Halorhodospira halochloris: one gene and its partners. The protein of the gene in region 1 interacts with the protein of each later gene in a pairwise test. Links are inferred from orthologs where the notes say so. Each region holds a gene or a part of one and is shown on either strand. Other genes may lie near its edges. The genes, in order: HH1059_RS09925, secB and lysA.

Region 1 (5,766 bases):
CTCCCAGGTGCTATTCAATCTTGTCAGCAACGCCATCAAGTTTACCGACAGCGGCTACGTCCGGGTGCATTTCTCCCGATACGATTCAAAGAGATTACAAGTCTCGGTCCAGGATAATGGTCCCGGCATTCCGGATGAGTTTCAGGAGCGGATCTTTGAGCCGTTTGATCGAGGCACCGATGCAATCAAGCATCTGCAAGGCAGCGGTCTGGGTCTGGCTATTAGTCGGCAGCTGGTTAATTTAATGGGTGGGGAAATATGGCTTCACAGCACCCCCGGCCAAGGATCGACCTTTTTCTTTACCGCCGAGCTTCCCGAGGATGAATCTGAGCCCGCAGTTGATCCTGCTCAAACTGCACCTGAATCTGCCAACGGAGCTCCTGCTGATAGGGAGAATGTTGCTGGCACGCGGGTGCTGGTCGCCGAGGATGAGCCGACTAATATCCTGCTGATCCAGGCGTTACTAGAGCGCTGCGGGGCGGAGGCCACAGTGGCCGAAAATGGTCAGGAGGCGCTTGATATATGGCAGCAGGCTGAGCAGGAGTTCGATTTGATCCTGCTCGATATGCAGATGCCGATACTCGATGGAGCACAGACGGTAAAATCACTTCGTGAAGCTGAAGTAGCACAAAACCGAGTCTATACGCCGGTAGCCATGCTCTCTGCGCACGCCAGCACAGAGGTTCGTGAGCAGTGTTTGCAAAGCGGTGCCGATACCTATATGACGAAGCCAGTACGCTTAGATTCGCTTACTGATCTGCTCAGTTGGGCAAAGCGCAGGCAGAGATAACGCCGAAAGGTGAAAACATAACCAATACGGGGGAACCTCTAAAAACTTCGCCGGCGCCACCATCCGCCCCGGTGTGGAGGTCTTGACGCCAGGGATGGCGCCATGAAGCCTCCAGGGATGGATTCACGGCGTCCTCCCCACCGGGGCTGATGGTGGCGCCAGCGAAGTTTTTAGAGGCACCCACGGGGGATAGAGATAGAAAAATTGAATTTTCCATGCTTCTCGAAGATGCCGTTATTCAAGCTCATTGGCTGAGCACCGAAGGCTCAACTTGCAGGACCTTTAAGGGGCAGCCAAAACCTAACCTCAAGACCTCCTTGCGGACGGTTGTGAGCAGCGACGCTCCCTCCATGGGCTTGAACTGCTCGCCGGACGATAGCCAGCCCCAAACCGCAGCTACCAGAATCACGCTCGCGAGCCGCGGATAAGCGGACAAATGGCTCAAACAAATCGTTCAGCCGCTCTTCAGAAACCCCCGGGCCGCTGTCAATAACGCTCACCCAGATGCCATCTTGATCCCGTTGCCAGGCAACATTTATTACCCCGCCAGCAGGGGTATAGCGCAACGCATTACGCAACACATTCTCTAAGGCCGAACGCAGCAGGTGCCGATCACCGGTTATCTGGAGGTGCGGACCATCCTCCTTGAGCACATTACAACCACTAGCCTGGGCCTCGAACTGAGCATCTTCACAAACCTGGCCTATCAGCTCATGCAGATCAACACTCTCCATGTTTGACGCACCTGCGCCACTCTCTAATCGTGCCAGAGTCAGCAACTGACCGATGAGCTGATCCATGCGCTCGATATCATTTTCCATCTTTGCCAACGCATTGCTATCGCCGCTTGTCTCCCGGCGTGCCAATTCAAGGGCTACCTGCAAGCGCGATAGTGGCGAGCGTAGTTCATGCGATATATCCCTAAGCAACCGATTCTGCGCCTCAACAAGGGACTCCAGCCGTTCGGCCATGGCGTTGAAATCACGCCCCAGGGCGGCTATCTCATCACCCCCGCGCTCTACCACCGGCACGCGGGCGTGTAGATCGCCCGAGGCCAGGGCCTGGCTCGCCCGGCGCAATCGGCGCAGTGGACGACTTAGGTAGGCAGCCAAGCCTCCTGCTAATCCTCCGGTAACCGCCAAGGCAATGACCGCCCGCAACCAAACCGGTAGACCGCCTAGCCCCTCCACCGGATGCAGCGCGATCAGATAGAAATCATGCGCACCGGCAAAATCAACTACGACCCTTTTGTAGAGCATGCCGTTAAGGCGGCCACGATCTTCGGCGGTATCGAGCAATATTTCCCGATCCTGTTGACTGAGCCCCCGCAACATGCGCCTCTGCATCCCCCGGGTAGCCAGCTCATCCTGGCCCAACAAGACAAAACGCAGCTTTTGATCGCGACTCAAAGAGCGCAGATAGCCGTGCACAGCTCCCCAGCCACCCTCCTCGGCGTAGAGGTTGCTGATTTCTTCAGCAACCTGCTCTAGTTCAGCTTGCGAAGGCAGGCTGCTCGCAGGAGCCCAATGGTGCCAACTGACCACAAATGCGCCAGCTATAATGATCCCTGTTAACCAGAGCCAGAGGAAGAGTTTAAGGAAGAGACTGCCCATTAATTACTCATCTATGCGATTTCTTTCAAGAACTTCTAGCTCGAAGCCATTTTGTTTCCCGGTTCGGAGGTCATGGCAACAGGGATGGCACCATAAAAACTCTAGGGTGCCTATAAAAACTTCGCCGGCGCCACCACCCGCCCCGGTGTGGAGGTCTTGGCGCCAGGGATGGCGCCATGAAGCCTCCAGGGATGGATTCACGGCGTCCTCCACACCGGGGCGGGTGGTGGCGCCGGCGAAGTTTTAGAGGTGCCCTCTAGGGATGGATTCACGGCGTCCTCCACACCAGGACAGTTGAATAGCACCGTAGAAAATTATTAGAGGCTCGCCCCGGGGGAGTGTTTATATGTGCCCTTACCAGAGACATACTGATAGCCTACCCCACGCACCGTCTTGATCCGCTCACTGCCATCATCAAACGGACCCAACTTGCGGCGCAGGTTGCTGATGTGCCAATCGATGCTGCGATCGTAGGGGGTTAAGGGCCTATTTAAGGCCTCACGACTGAGCTTATCCTTATCCACGGCCTGCCCTACCCGGCGCAGCAGGCAGGCGAGAAGATCCAGCTCCGCATCTGTCAGTTCAAGCGGGGTTATCGCAGCCGATTCGCAACCGCGCAAGGTTGCACGCCGCTGGCCTAAATCAAGGCACAGGTCACCGACCTGTAACTGCTCCGCGGAAGATGCCACCTCAGACTGCGTACGGCGCAACAGCGCCCGCAGCCGAGCCACTAGGACGCGCGGATTACAGGGCTTAGGCAGGTAGTCGTCGGCCCCGAGTTCGAGCCCCACGACGGTATCGACATCATCTCCCCGGGCAGTAAGCATGAGTACCGGTTGATCGTGATGACTCTGGCGCAGTCGCCGCAACACCTCAAAGCCATCGTATACCGGCAGCATTATGTCCAGAACTATTATATCCGGTCCTGCAGTATCGACCTTCTCCAGGGCCTTCTGACCATCGTAAGCAGTAACCACTTCAAACCCATCGCCAGTTAGATAATCACTAAGCATGGCGGTCAATTCTTGGTCATCATCGACAAGCAGAATCCGGGTCAAATTTGCTTTTCCTCGTTATAGGGACCTCAAAAGCTCTCCCGGAGCCACTTAACTGCCCCGTTGTTGCCCCGGTGTAGAGGTCTTGGCGCCAAGGATGGCGCCATGAAGCCTCCAGGGATGGATTCACGGCGCCATCCACACCGGGTCAGTTGAGTGGCTCCGGGAGAGCTTTTGAGGTTCCATTATGGGCTCTTTGCTATAAAACCGGACTGCTTAACAGCTTATCTCACTCTCTTTAGTTTCCACGACCCGAGCCATCTCGGCCTGGCTCGCCTCGGCCCGATTCACCCCTGCCGAACTCGCCTCGGCCTGAATCACTTCGATTGTTCGAACCGCTTCGGCTATCTCCTCGCCAATCTCCTCCACCTCCTTGACGCAAACGCTGTTCAGCACTTTCACGGAGATCTAAAAATTTCTCAAGCTGTTCGCCGGTGAGGACCTCTTTCATCTCTTCATGCATCTTATCGAGATGCCGATTGCGTATCTCAAGCAACTTATCGCGCTGCTCATCGCTCAGATCAAGGCGCTGAATTATCCGTTCCTGCATAGCGCCCCTCTCCCAGCTCTGCTCAAGCTCACCTTTGCTGTCAGAAGCCAAGACTGACGGGCTAAAGAGAGCCGCTGTAAGGCACAATATACCAGTAGAAAGGATTTGTTTACGCATAGCTAGCCACCTCCAGACAACAGTACAGCCAAGAACACTACTGTCGCGCTAAATTTCTACAGCGCTTAGTGGACAATTTACGCTGTCTGGATGTTAGTTTGGGTAGCCGCTATGCAAGTTTTTGTAAGGGGGATCAAAGTAACATTTAGGCCAGCCGAGCGTTGATCGGCTAAAAGCCGATGTCCAAGTTGGTAGGTCAGCACCAAAAGGCACCGACCCCCCTATTCTGCGAACTCAATCAGCAGATCCTTGGCTTCGATCTGACTGCCAGGCTGCACATGCACAGCCTTTATCTCTCCATCGCGCTCGGCGTGCAGACCCATCTCCATCTTCATCGCCTCGATGGTCAGCAGTAGATCCCCGGCCTTGACTCTCTGCCCCGGGGTCGCGGCCACCGCAGCCACCACTCCCGGCGTGGGGGCACCCACATGGGCTGGATTATCTGATTCAGCCTTGGGGGTCTGCACCACCTGAGCCTTAGCCTTGCTATCCGCCACATGGACGGTACGGGGCTGGCCGTTCAGCTCAAAGAAGACACGACGATTACCGTCGTCACCCGGCTCGCTAACGGTCATCAGCCGGATCTCCAGCGTCTTGCCGTACTCTATGTCGACGCTGATCTCCTCGCCCGGCTCCATGCCGTAGAAGAAGTTGCGCGTCGGCAGGGCGCTCACCGGACCATAGCGCTGAGAACGCCGCATGTACTCGGTAAAGACCTTCGGGTACATCAGGTAACCGTTGAGATCCTCATCGTCAATTTCGGCACCGTCGAGCGCCTCACTCGCCTGCTGCCGGGCCTCTTCCAGATCTAGCGGCTCGAGGTACTTGCCAGGGCGATCTTGCAACGGCTGCTCACCTTTGAGAACTTTCTGCTGGATGCCTTGCGGCCAACCGCCGGGCGGCTGCCCCAAATTACCGCGCAGCATGTCGATTACCGAATCCGGGAAGTTCACATCTACTGCCGGGTCTTCGACCTGCTCACGCGTTATCCCCTGGCTCACCATCATCAGCGCCATATCACCCACCACTTTAGAGGAGGGGGTAACCTTTACGATGTCACCGAAGATTTGGTTAGCGTCGGCATAGGCCTGCGCCACCTCATGCCAGCGCTCCTCCAGCCCCAATGAACGAGCCTGCGCCTTGAGGTTGGTGAACTGCCCACCCGGCATCTCGTGGAGGTAGACCTCGGACGACGGCGACTGCTGGCCGGTCTCGAAGGCGGCGTAGTGGGCTCGCACTTGCTCCCAGTAGTTGGAGATCGCGCGCACATTCTCCATGTCGAAGCCGGTATCTCGCTCGGTGTGCCGCAACGCCTCGACTATGGAACCGAAGACCGGCTGCGAGGTGTTACCGGAGAAGGAATCCATGGCCACGTCGGCCACATCTACGCCAACATCGGCCGCCGCAAGAATAGTGGCGCCAGCAATGCCGCTGGTGTCGTGGGTGTGAAAGTGGATCGGCAGCCCCACCTCCTCTTTGAGCGCCGGGAATAGCACCCGCGCCGCCTCCGGCTTGAGCAGTCCGGCCATATCCTTGACCCCAAGCATGTGGGCGCCGGCATCGCGCAGCTCTTTGCCCATCTTGACGTAATACTTGAGATCGTATTTGGCCCGCCCAGGATCGAGGATATCGCCGGTGTAG
Region 2 (5,801 bases), 2.2 Mb from region 1 along the record:
CGCAGATCCAGGATCATCCCCTTGAGGCCTTTGTCCTCATTTTCTTCGATTAAATCATCCAATGCCTTGTGCAGATCTGCAGCAGTTCTTTCCTGGAACTGACTTATGCGTACGTAGGCGTAACCTGGAGTAAGCGTCTTGGAGCGCACGCTCTGGATCTTGATTATGTCTCTCTCTAGCTCAAATGAGAGCGGTTCGGCAGCACCTTCGCGGACGATCGTCAGACTCACCTTCGTCCCCGGCTCACCCCGGAGTTTATTGACTATACGGTTTATCCCAATACCGCGGACCGATTCGCCGTTAACCCTAGTTATAATATCCCCTGTTTTGAGCCCAGCTTTGCTAGCCGGCGTCTCGTCGATCGGGGCGACAACTTGAACAAATCCATTATCGCTGCTCAGTTCCAGCCCTATGCCACCGAATTCACCGCGCGTGCCTTCGCGCAGTTTTTCCAATTCCTCATCGTCTAGATAACTGGTATGGGCATCTAGCTCATTTAGCATTCCACGGATAGCCGCCTTGAAGAGTTTTTCATCTTCTATTTCATCGACATAATCCCGCTTGATACGCCCGTATACCTCAGTAAGCAGCTCCAGCTCAGCCATGGGGAGCTTCTCAGATGTCTCGAAAAGCTCCTGTGAATTATCTTCTGCCTGAGCTGTTCCCAAGCCGTTTAAGCTGAAGCAGCCGCTTAAAAAAGCAGTCGCGATGATTAGGGCGAGCCAGCTGGAACGCAGCTTATGCATTGTAGCTCCTTAGGGTTATGAACTATTCAATCTGCTAATGACCCACTAGCGTAACCATGTTATCGGATTCTGCGGCTCATCCCCACGGCGTATCTCGAAATAGAGGCCAGGGGCTTGCCGAGCTCCGCTGCTGCCTACAGTCGCGATGCGATCACCTGCATTGATCCAATCGCCTAATTCAACGTAGAGAGCTTCATTATGGCCATAAAGAGTCATAAATCCTTCGCCATGGTCAATAATGACTAGCAATCCGAGACCACGCAACCAATCACTGAAAACAACCCGGCCCGGACCGACGGCAACTACCTCAGACTCGCGAGAAGCGCTAATTATAATTCCGGTGCGCTCCAATCCACCGCCACGCGATTCGCCGAATTCGGCCTCGACATCACCCTCCACTGGCCACGGGAGACTGCCTCGAGCCTCAGCTAAATTGTCTATGTCTAAATCTTCGGGAATGTCTTCCAAACGTTGGCGTAGCTCTTCAAGCAGCGACTCCTGTTCAGCTACGTCGGCCTCAAGTTGTTGAGCTGAGCGTCCCCGTTCGGCAATCCTTTGCTCAAGTTCCTGGCGATAGCGATCGCGCTGAGCGCGCTTCTCGCGCAGATTATCACGCTCATCAGTTACGCTCTCTTCGAGAGCTAGCAGCTCACTTCTTTCCGCGTTTAGTTCACGGCGCATATCGATAAGGCTGCTTATCTGCTCGAGCAGATCTTCGATGCGCTCGGTACGAGCCTCGTGGAAGTAGTCATAGTAGGCCAGCAGGCGTTGCGCGGTTCCTGGATCAGTCTCATTTAGTAGCATTTTCAACTGCGCATCTTCGCCAGCTGCATATGCGGCTACTATCTGTTCACGTAGTGCCTGGCGCTGCTCGCTGAGCCTTTCTTGCTCTTGCCGATAATCTTGTTCAAGCTCTTCTATACTCTCTCGCAGCGATGCACGTTGGCGACGTAACTGCTGGAGGCGCTCAACACTCTGATTGACCTTGCGGTCAAGACGCTGCAACTGTTCATCAACTTCATCACGCTCTGCCCGGTCCTCAGCTAATTGCTGTTCGACCTCCTCGAGCTGTTGCCGCAATTGCTCAAGATGCTCACGCTCGCTATCGTACTCAGCGCCATGGCCGGGCGCTGCTAATGCGAGCAGAAATGCCATCAGAGGTATTGGGCGTATCGTGCAAGAGTATGCTTTTGTCCACATTCTGCGCGGCATTTGCTCCTACTTAATAGTCGTAGCTGCAATCGAGCCTGCAGCAAGGCAAACCTGCTGGTATCATGCCCTATGTTCAAGTAGCTGAGCCAGCCCGTAACCTTTCAATGTTAGAATTGAGCTATACACAGATACTTTGTTGAGGATGAGGCACCGCTAACCTATGGAAGAGTTTATCGATTTCGCACTGACCAATTGGGGTATGACCTTCGCCTTCCTACTTATCCTCATCTACTGGATAGGTGGCGAGCTGTTCCACTGGTACAGTGGCGTTAAACCTATCGACGCCGAACAAGCCACTCGCCTTTATAACCGCGAATCGGCTCAGTTTATCGATATACGTGCCCGCCGCGAATACGATAAAGGACACTTGCCCCAGGCCTTTCACATGCCCGAGGCGGAGATTGAGCAATTGCTGACCAGACTCCGCAAGCAGGTCGCCGAAGACTCACCCCTTATTGTATATGACGAGAGCGGCAAAGAGGCCGCAAAAATGGGCAGGAAGCTTCGCAAGAAGGGGTTCACTAAAATTTATCGCCTTAAACGCGGTCTCAACGCCTGGGTTAATGCCGGGTATCCACTTGAAGATGTCAAATCCAAGGGCTAAGCATCATTTCAAACTCTCAAGACTCGTCAGGGATTATCAAAAATGGCTGAAGATAATACTAACGGTAACGGCAAGGATTCCTCCGCAACAGCAGCAGGTGGCCAGGATGCCCAGCAACAAAGATTTCAGATAGCTAAAGTCTATCTAAGCGATGTCTCTTTTGAGGCTCCCAACACACCTGAGGCCTTTCGGTCTGAGTGGAAGCCGCAGGTCGATGTAGAACTCGGTTCTAGAGCCAAAAACTTAGATGAGAATACCTACGATGTCCTCCTAACTGTCACCGTTACAGCTAAGAACAATGAGCAAACGGCCTATCTATGTGAGGTTAAGCAGGGTGGAGTATTTCGCCTGGAGGGGTTTACGAACCAGGAACTTGATCGCGTTCTGGGCGCGTTCTGCCCGGGGCAACTTTTTCCTTTTGCCCGTGAGGCAATAAATGATCTTGTAGTTAAAGGCGGTTTCCCTCAACTGTTACTGGCTCCGGTAAATTTCGAAGCGCTTTACCAACAACAACGTCAGCAAGCCACCCAACAGTAGGGGCTACCTTGGTAGATAGAATAGCTGTACTCGGCGCTGGAGCGTGGGGCAGTGCTCTAGCGAAGGTCTTAGGAGACAATCAACACGAGGTCAGGCTCTGGGCGCGCGATGCCGATCATGTCCAAGCGATGGTCATCGATCGTGAGAATCGGCGTCACCTGCCTGGATGTCCTCTGCCTGACACCATTGAGCCAACCGCTGATTTCGCTGCTGCCATTACGGGCAGCGACTGGATCCTTGTTGCTACCCCCAGTGTAGCCTTTCGCGCTACTATACGCCGGCTAGCACCTTTCAGGCCGCAGCGTGTAGCATGGGCTACGAAGGGGCTAGATGCCGATTCGGGCGGGTTTTTGCACGGCATCGTTGAACAGGAGATAACCCCCGAGCCCCAAATCGCTGTGCTCTCCGGTCCAACATTTGCTGCTGAGGTAGGGCAAGGTCTACCAGCTGCCATGACCGTAGCAGCGAGCAGTGATGATTTTGCTGCGCAGATGGTTGATGCGTTTCACTGCGAGCGTTTTCGCCTATACACCAACCCCGATATGGTCGGCGTCGAGCTCGGCGGTGCGGTTAAGAATGTCTTAGCCGTAGCAACTGGAGTCAGTGATGGTATGGGCCTCGGAGCTAACGCCCGGGCTGCCTTGGTGACCCGCGGAATGGCTGAAATCACTCGGCTAGGCGCGGCCTTAGGTGCTGATCCGCGCACCCTAATCGGCCTTGCCGGTCTCGGTGATTTGTTGTTGACCTGTACCGATGATCAGTCCCGCAATCGTCGTTTCGGGCTGGCGCTCGGCCGAGGAGCGGCTATTGATGAAGCCCTTGAGGTAGTAGGTAGTACTGTTGAGGGGGCACGCACTGCCGCTGAACTCTACTCCTTAGCAGCGCGCTATGCTATAGAAATGCCCATCTGTTCATGTGTTTATCGTCTGGTTAGTGGGGCCATAGACCCTGCACGTGCAGTAACTGAACTTATGGAGAGGACGCCTAAGGCTGAGGTATAAGGGTATCTAATTTTCTCCTATGTTTAGCTCTTTTATCTTGCGCGTCAAAGTGTTGCGTCCCCAACCTAGTAGTCGGGCCGCCTCTTGGCGATGGCCTTGAGTATAGGCTAATGCCGCGTTGATTAGAGTCCTTTCCAATTTAGGTAAGGCGTCATCGAGTATATGGTGATTGCCGTTCGCTAGGGTTTTTTCAGCCCATAAGGCTAGTGGTCGCGTCCAGTCATCGCTATTGGTGGTGAGTTCGTCATTGCCTGCATAGTCATCTGGCTCAGATTTATGACTGGCGTGGTTGGCAGCATCTAGTTGCTGAGACGATTCTTGTTCGGCATGTTGGCAACTATTGCGGCCGGAGTCGCGCAGTTGCGCAGGAAGATCTTCAGGGACTACTTCCTGACCGCTCGCCATAACTGTCAACCACCGGCAAGTATTCTCAAGCTGCCTGACGTTACCTGGCCAATCCAGCTCCATAAGCATTTTCTCAACAACTGGATTGAGCACCTTCGGCTCAACATTTAGCTCTTGGGCTGCAGTTGCTAAGAAGTGTTTGGCTAACAGCGGGATATCTTCACGGCGTTGGCGCAAGGCAGGGAGTTGGATACGGATAACGTTGAGCCGATGGTATAGATCTTCCCGGAACAATCCGGCAGCGACACGTTTATCCATATCTTGATGGGTCGCAGCTATTATGCGCACATCTACCTGCATAGCCGTATGCGAGCCGACCCGATAAAACTGTCCATCAGCCAGCACTCGTAGCAGCCGAGTCTGCAGATCGGCTGGCATATCTCCGATCTCGTCTAGGAATAACGTGCCACCATCAGCTTGTTCAAAACGACCTCGACGGGTTTGCTGTGCACCGGTAAAAGCGCCCTTCTCGTGGCCAAACAGTTCGGATTCCATCAGATCGTGCGGTATGGCAGCCATGTTTAGGGCTACAAATGGACCGCTAGAGCGTGGGCTGTGTCGGTGCAGTGCCCTAGCAACCAGCTCCTTGCCAGTGCCCGATTCACCGTTTATCAGTACAGTCACACTGGAGCGCGACAACCGACCAATGGCCCGAAAGACCTCCTGCATCGCCGTAGCCTCACCGAGTATCTCGGTTGTGGCTTCTGGCTGCTCAGCTCGGTGCTGACTGGGTTGACGGCTAGCTACGGCGCGGTGGATCAGATCAACTGCTTCACCAACATCAAATGGCTTGGGTAAATACTCGAAGGCGCCGCCCTCATAAGAGCTAACCGCGGCATCAAGGTCAGAGTAGGCGGTGATTACTATAACCGGTAACTCGGGACACTGGGCACGAGTCCGCGCTAGCAATTCATGTCCATCGGTTCCCGGCATGCGGATATCAGTTATCAGTGCTGCCGGCAGTTCATGTTGCAGGCCTTCCAGGGCATGGTCGGCGTTGTCAAAGCACCTAACTCGATAACCTGCGCGCTGTAGGGCTTTTTCCAATACCCAGCGTATGGACCGGTCATCATCGATGACCCAAACACTGCCTAGATCATCATTCATGATCAGTCTCCATCGGTAACCATATAGTGAATACGGTGCACCCCGGTTCGCTGGTGAACTCTATAAGTCCACCCATCCGGCTTACCAGATTCTGCGCGATAGGCAGGCCTAGACCGCTTCCCTCTGCCCTGCTGGTGACCATGGGGAAGAAGATCTGCTCTTGTTGTTCAACCGGTATACCGGGCCCAT
Region 3 (5,835 bases), 2.2 Mb from region 1 along the record:
TGATGCGCCCCAAAGACAACCAGTATCGATGCTGATAAGGCCCGCCTCGTTGTGCAGCCCTAGGCGTGACCAGTGACCAGTCAGCAACTTGATGGGATCGCGTCGCGAACGCAGCCGCTGACGAGTAATAAACCAAGGGATATGGTCTTTCGGGGCATCGTTAGGTGACCCTTTAAAACGCAACAGTAATCGACCGCTCGAGTCGGTAAAGCGCATTCTAGTGAAGGCGTTAGTGATATAGCGTAGGCGGTCGTAGCCAGTAAGCTCATCGGACCATTGCGTAGGCAGATTCCCGTAGATGTTATCCATAAGGTCCTCAAACGCTATCCCGCCACGCAACGCTTCTTCTAGCTCTAGAGCACGCAACTGTGCCTCGGCCACGCTCCATACCGGAGGCACGCCGGCATGGGTCATGGCATAGCCGAGCTCTTCATCCAAGTGCATAACCGGACGGTGGCGCAACCAGTCTATTAGATCGTCGGCGTCATCGGCATTGAGGATGGCACGCAGGGTGTCCGAGCTCTTGAGCCGACCATGGCCACTCCAGACCGACATCAAGTGAATGTCATGGTTGCCGATAACACAGATCGCTCGCTCACGTAATTGGTTGCGAACTAGTCGCAAAACCCCAAGAGAGTCGGGGCCACGATTGACTAAGTCACCGACAAACCAGATGATATCCTTGGCAGGATCAAATCTTATGCTCTCAAGAAGGCGTTCCAGATGCTCCCGGCAACCCTGGATATCTCCGATCGCGTAAGTAGCCAAAGCCGGCACCCCTTCGGTTATTGGAAAGTCTTAAGTTTGTTGCTTAAGTCTTGCAGCAGGGCATCGTAGGCCTCAACGAAAGCATCTACCCCCTGCTGCTCTAACTCCGCCAGGATAGCATCGAGTTCGACACCGGCGGTGCGGATGCTACCGATAATCTGAGGCGCCGCATCGATTCCCTCAAGCAAACGAGGGGCGGGATCGCCGCTGCAACGGTATGCCTCATAGGTAGCCGGCGGGATGGTTGTTACTGTCTCGGGCCCGGCAAGGTTTTCTATGTAGTACGTTGCAGGATACTTGTCGCCTTTAACTCCAGTGCTTGCCCACAACAAGCGTTGTGGGTTAGCGCTATGCTGCCGAAGAGCGGCGAACTCTGTGCTGTGGAACAGTTCTCTAAAAATAGAGTAGGCACAGCGGGCATTGGCTATAGCAGCTTGGCCTTGTAATTCATTGTAATCTGCACCGTGTTGCTCTAGCTGTGGATCAACTTTAGCGTCAATACGACTGATGAACAGACTAGCTACAGAAGCTATACCGTCGATCGGTGAGCCACTATCGATTCTTCTTTGCAAGCCTTTAATGTAGGCTTGAGCCACCTGGCGATAGCGTGCTGTTGAGAACAGGAGAGTGGCGTTGACCGATACTCCAGAAGCGGTTAACTCTTCTATAGCAGCCACCCCGGCTTCTGTAGCAGGTACTTTGATCATGACATTGGGTCGGTCAATGAGCTCGAGCAGCCGCTTTGCTTCCTCAAGAGTACCACTGACATCATCGGCTAGCCGGGGGGAGACCTCTATGCTGACAAAGCCATCCGCCCCCCCACTGTGTTTGTATACGGAGTGCAATACATCTGCAGCATCTCGGATGTCACTTGTAGCAAGATGTTCATAGATGCGCTCGGGATCGCTTTCACCCTGTGCGATCAATTCTGCAATGGCCTCATCATAGTCATTGCCACTGCCTATTGCCTTCTGAAAAATCGCCGGATTGGAAGTTATCCCACTAAGACCATCGCGCTGACACATATTCTGCAACTCGTCGGGGAGCATCCCCCGGTGAATATTGTCGAACCAGACGCTCTGGCCGATTCCATGTAAGCCTAAGAGTGGATTATCGTTCATTTGTCTGCCGTCGTTTATTTATCATGCATTGGTATAGTAAGTATAACTTCGGCTATTGATAGCTCAAAACCTGATATAGAGGCTATAATGGCCCGCATAGAGGTCATAACAGTTTTGAAGCGAGCTGCGCAGCCCTGCAGAGGAGGATAGGGTGGCTGAACTCTGGCTGAGCAAAGTAACCAAGGTAGGCATTTACTCCTGTTTGACTCTACTCTTTCTAGCCCTGATTGGCTGCGGCCAAAAGGCTGAACTCCGCTTACCGGAAGATAACGCCGAGGAGACACAATGACCGTAGCCGACGGCTTTTACCGCAACGAGAACGGCGAACTGCAGGCTGAGTCAGTCTCAATTCAGGATATAGCTAAGCGGTTTGATACGCCCTGCTACATCTATTCTAGGGCCATGTTGCAAGAAAATTTGATGGCCTATAAAGAGGCTTTGGGTAAGCGCGGCTCAATTTGTTACGCAGTCAAAGCCAACGGCAATCTTGCTCTGCTCTCATTACTCGCCAGATTTGGAGCTGGATTTGATATCGTCTCTGGCGGCGAACTTGCTCGCGTATTACGCGCAGGGGGCGAAGCTAGCCGGGTTGTCTTTTCGGGCGTTGGTAAGAGTGCCCAGGAGATCCGACGTGCCTTGCTCGCTGGCATACGGTGCTTCAATGTTGAATCGACAGCTGAACTTGAACGCATTGAGAAAATAGCCAGTGAAAGCCGTACCCGTGCACCAATTGCGCTGCGCATTAACCCCGATATAGACCCTGAGACCCATCCTTATATATCCACAGGGCTCGCCCAAAGTAAGTTTGGCATCCCTTTGGCTGAGGCAGAGGACATCTACAAGCGAGCGGCCCAGAGTCCGAGTTTGGCTGTCAAAGGGGTGGCATTTCACATTGGCTCACAGCTTCTGTCGACACGCCCGTTGCGCGAGGCAGCTGAAAGAGTAGGTGAGTTTGTTGCCCACCTCCAAGATAGCGGTATTAATATCGCCCACATCGATGTCGGCGGTGGCCTTGGTGTCCGTTATGTCGACGAAGAGGCCCCCGATCCGCGCAATCATGTAGCTGCGGTCAGTACGCCGTTAGCCAACCTGGGTGTAGAGCTAATATTTGAGCCAGGCCGGGCCATAGTAGCTGAGGCAGGACTTTTACTAACCCGGGTGGAGTACCTTAAAGAAAACGGGGAGCGCGAGTTCGCGGTAGTTGACGCTGGTATGAATGATTACCTGCGTCCAGCCCTCTACAACGCGGAGCATATCATTGAGCCGATTATCCTGCGTCAGGATGGCCAGCGCAGTATTGACGTAGTTGGCCCCATTTGTGAGTCTGCCGACGTCTTTGCCACAGACTGCCAGCTGGCCGTACAGCCTGGTGATATACTTGCTGTACGCTGCGCTGGGGCTTATGGGTTTGCAATGGCCTCACAGTACAACAGCCGCCCGCGGCCGGCTGAGATATTGGTAGACGGCTCCCATACCCACCTCATCCGCCGCCGTGAAACCTTGGACGACCTGATGCGTGGCGAATCGGTCTTTGTTGGCGACTAGGATAGGTGTCTATGCGCTTTACTAAAATGGAAGCGCTGGGCAACGATTTTGTTGTCCTTAATGCCATGCAACAACCGCTAAAGCTAAGCGCTGAACAGATAAAGCTATTATCCGACCGACGCCGCGGTGTGGGGTGCGACCAGGTTTTGTTAGCTGAAGCCGCGCGTGATGTCGGCGCAGATGTACGCTACCGAATATTCAATGCCGATGGTAGTGAAGTCGAGCATTGTGGTAACGGCGTGCGCTGCTTGGCCCGTTTTTTAGTAAACGAAGGGATTGTTAGCGGTCCCCGGATATATGTAGAGACGGGGCTTGGCATCAATGTGGTTGAGATTGCCCGTGACGGCAAGGTGACCGTGGATATGGGCGCACCTTTACTAAAGCCGGAAATGATACCATTTAGGGCATCTGCTCAGGAGGTTACTTACAACCTTGAGACTACGTCAGGCAGCGTTGACATCAGCGCTGTCTCGATGGGTAATCCACATGCCGTTTTGGTCGTTGATGATATCGCTACAGCCCCTGTGCATGAGCTAGGAACTGTTATTGGGGCACATCCACGATTTCCCAATCGCACCAATGTGGGATTCATGCAAGTCAAAAGCCGTGATAGTGTAATGCTGCGTGTATATGAACGAGGGGTCGGGGAAACGCCGGCATGCGGCACCGGTGCCTGTGCAGCGGTTGTGGCCGGGCGCTTGCGCGGCTTACTTGACAGTACGGTTAATGTAGAGTTGCCAGGTGGACAACTTGAGATTGGGTGGCGCGCGGACAGTGAACCGGTCATGATGACCGGGCCGGCGCGCGCGGTTTTTCACGGCGAGATAAACATATAGGTTAGGCGTGAGCCAAAGCGCACCGGAACAACAATCAAAAGCGGTATACGAGACGGATGTAGCGGAGTACTTAGCAGAGCATCCAGACTTTTTTGCTCGGCATCCACAAATCCTTAATCAACTTGATCTGCGTCATGAGTGTGGCGACGCTATATCACTCATCGAGTACCAGGTAAAGGTTCTGCGCGAACAGAATCAATCTTTGAATCAACGCTTGCATGAACTACTCAACGTTGCACGTCATAACGATGGGACAGCCGAGCGCCTCCACGAGTTGACTATAGAGCTTATTCGAGCGGAGGACTTGCAAAGCGCGGTTGCTAGTCTGCGCTCTGGGCTGCAAGAGGGCTTTCAGGCAGATGCGGTGGGGATAGTCCTTGTCCTGTCTGCGGCGGAAGAAGAACGCACCGATTCCATAGCAGAGGTGGTAGCCGCAGACAGCAGTGAGCTAGAGGCTGTACAAGAGATTTTTGATAGTCAAAAACCGCTCTGTGGCGCTATTAGCACGGCTCAACAGCAAGTCCTCTTTCCTACAACTGAGAGACAATTAGCAAGCGCAGCCGTTGTTCCTTTAGTAACTGACACTAGGACCTTAGGCCTGCTCGGAATCGGAAGCAGCGATCCTGAGCGCTACCATGCTGGGCAAGGGACGGTCTTTCTGCGTCGACTAGGCACGGTAGCGGCCGTAACCTTACAGCGTTTGTTGACCAATACGGAGCTGAATGAATAAAAAGGCTAAACGTATAGCCTAGAGTTATAGCGTGGTTTATGAATCGTTCTCGCCCCCTTTGCGGGCTCGCGGGTGAGCATTATCGTAGACCTGCGCTAGGTGTTGGAAATCGAGATGGGTGTAGATTTGGGTAGTCGAGAGGTTCGCATGTCCCAGCAACTCTTGAACAGCCCGCAGATCACCACTTGATTCGAGTAGATGCGTGGCAAACGAGTGACGTAGCATGTGAGGATGGACCCGGCGCTGTACTCCATTCATAGCTGCTAGTTGGTTTAACCTCTTTTGCACATTCCGCGCCCCCAACCGCCTACCGTGACGACCTACGAACATCGCGCGCTCATCAGCCGCTGCCATTAATGATCGCGCCGGTAGCCAAGCCTTGAGTGCTCTTATAGCCAAGTTACCTACTGGAACTATGCGTTCCTTGGCACCCTTACCGGAGACCTTGACGGCACCTTCTGCTATATCTACGTCGACGGTGTTAAGACTAACTACTTCGTTTAGCCGTAGTCCGCTCGAATAGATTAGCTCATAGATGGCTCGATCACGCATGAGCAGTGGCTCATCATCTGCATCACGATTAGTCGTCGTGGTTTTTACTCCACCATCCAGAAGCGCCGCGACCTCATCTGGATCCAGGGTATTGGGCAGTCTTTTGTTGGCTCTAGGTGCCTGTATATCTTGGGCAGGGTCGCTGTTAAGAACACCCTCTCTGATCAGGAAGCGGAAGAACGAGCGAAGTGCGGCCAAGCGCCGAGCAAGGCTTGCAGAACCCAAACCCTGACGGCGCCCTTGGGCTATAAACGTTCTTACTAGCGCGTCGCTCACGCTACTC

Evidence for each region.
Region 2: the proteins of HH1059_RS09925 (region 1) and secB interact in binary tests that used the Escherichia coli proteins (3 or more experiments, as listed by UniProt). The link is inferred for Halorhodospira halochloris from one-to-one orthologs.
Region 3: the proteins of HH1059_RS09925 (region 1) and lysA interact in binary tests that used the Escherichia coli proteins (3 or more experiments, as listed by UniProt). The link is inferred for Halorhodospira halochloris from one-to-one orthologs.

The regions. Positions count from the first base shown.
Region 1 is NZ_AP017372.2:2,197,208-2,202,973, forward strand. Bases 1,592-4,412 are described here. They hold HH1059_RS09925 (response regulator transcription factor), read right to left. Parts: upstream 3,462-4,412; coding sequence 2,721-3,461; downstream 1,592-2,720. Other genes in these bases: HH1059_RS09920 (ATP-binding protein), read right to left, coding at 1,592-2,403; HH1059_RS09930 (DNA gyrase subunit A family protein), read right to left, coding at 3,697-4,125; HH1059_RS09935 (pyruvate carboxylase), read right to left, coding at 4,347-4,412. Also shown: HH1059_RS09915 (PAS domain S-box protein), read left to right, coding at 1-790; more of HH1059_RS09920, read right to left, coding at 1,057-1,591; more of HH1059_RS09935, read right to left, coding at 4,413-5,766. UniProt on the Escherichia coli protein: Response regulator member of the two-component regulatory system CpxA/CpxR which responds to envelope stress response by activating expression of downstream genes including cpxP, degP, dsbA and ppiA.
Region 2 is NZ_AP017372.2:14,824-20,624, reverse strand. Bases 1,496-4,351 are described here. They hold secB (protein-export chaperone SecB), read left to right. Parts: upstream 1,496-2,604; coding sequence 2,605-3,099; downstream 3,100-4,351. Other genes in these bases: glnG (nitrogen regulation protein NR(I)), read right to left, coding at 4,107-4,351; HH1059_RS00070 (NAD(P)H-dependent glycerol-3-phosphate dehydrogenase), read left to right, coding at 3,108-4,100; HH1059_RS00080 (rhodanese-like domain-containing protein), read left to right, coding at 2,119-2,562; HH1059_RS00085 (murein hydrolase activator EnvC family protein), read right to left, coding at 1,496-1,946. Outside these bases: HH1059_RS00090 (S41 family peptidase), read right to left, coding at 1-746; more of HH1059_RS00085, read right to left, coding at 792-1,495; more of glnG, read right to left, coding at 4,352-5,612; glnL (nitrogen regulation protein NR(II)), read right to left, coding at 5,605-5,801. UniProt on the Escherichia coli protein: One of the proteins required for the normal export of some preproteins out of the cell cytoplasm. It is a molecular chaperone that binds to a subset of precursor proteins, maintaining them in a translocation-competent state.
Region 3 is NZ_AP017372.2:27,529-33,363, reverse strand. The notes cover bases 1,415-4,304. They hold lysA (diaminopimelate decarboxylase), read left to right. Parts: upstream 1,415-2,174; coding sequence 2,175-3,434; downstream 3,435-4,304. Other genes in these bases: HH1059_RS00130 (DUF484 family protein), read left to right, coding at 4,278-4,304; dapF (diaminopimelate epimerase), read left to right, coding at 3,440-4,270; HH1059_RS12975 (hypothetical protein), read left to right, coding at 2,041-2,178; tal (transaldolase), read right to left, coding at 1,415-1,889. Also shown: HH1059_RS00150 (symmetrical bis(5'-nucleosyl)-tetraphosphatase), read right to left, coding at 1-768; more of tal, read right to left, coding at 786-1,414; more of HH1059_RS00130, read left to right, coding at 4,305-5,000; tyrosine recombinase XerC, read right to left, coding at 5,037-5,835. UniProt on the Escherichia coli protein: Specifically catalyzes the decarboxylation of meso-diaminopimelate (meso-DAP) to L-lysine. Is not active against the DD- or LL-isomers of diaminopimelate.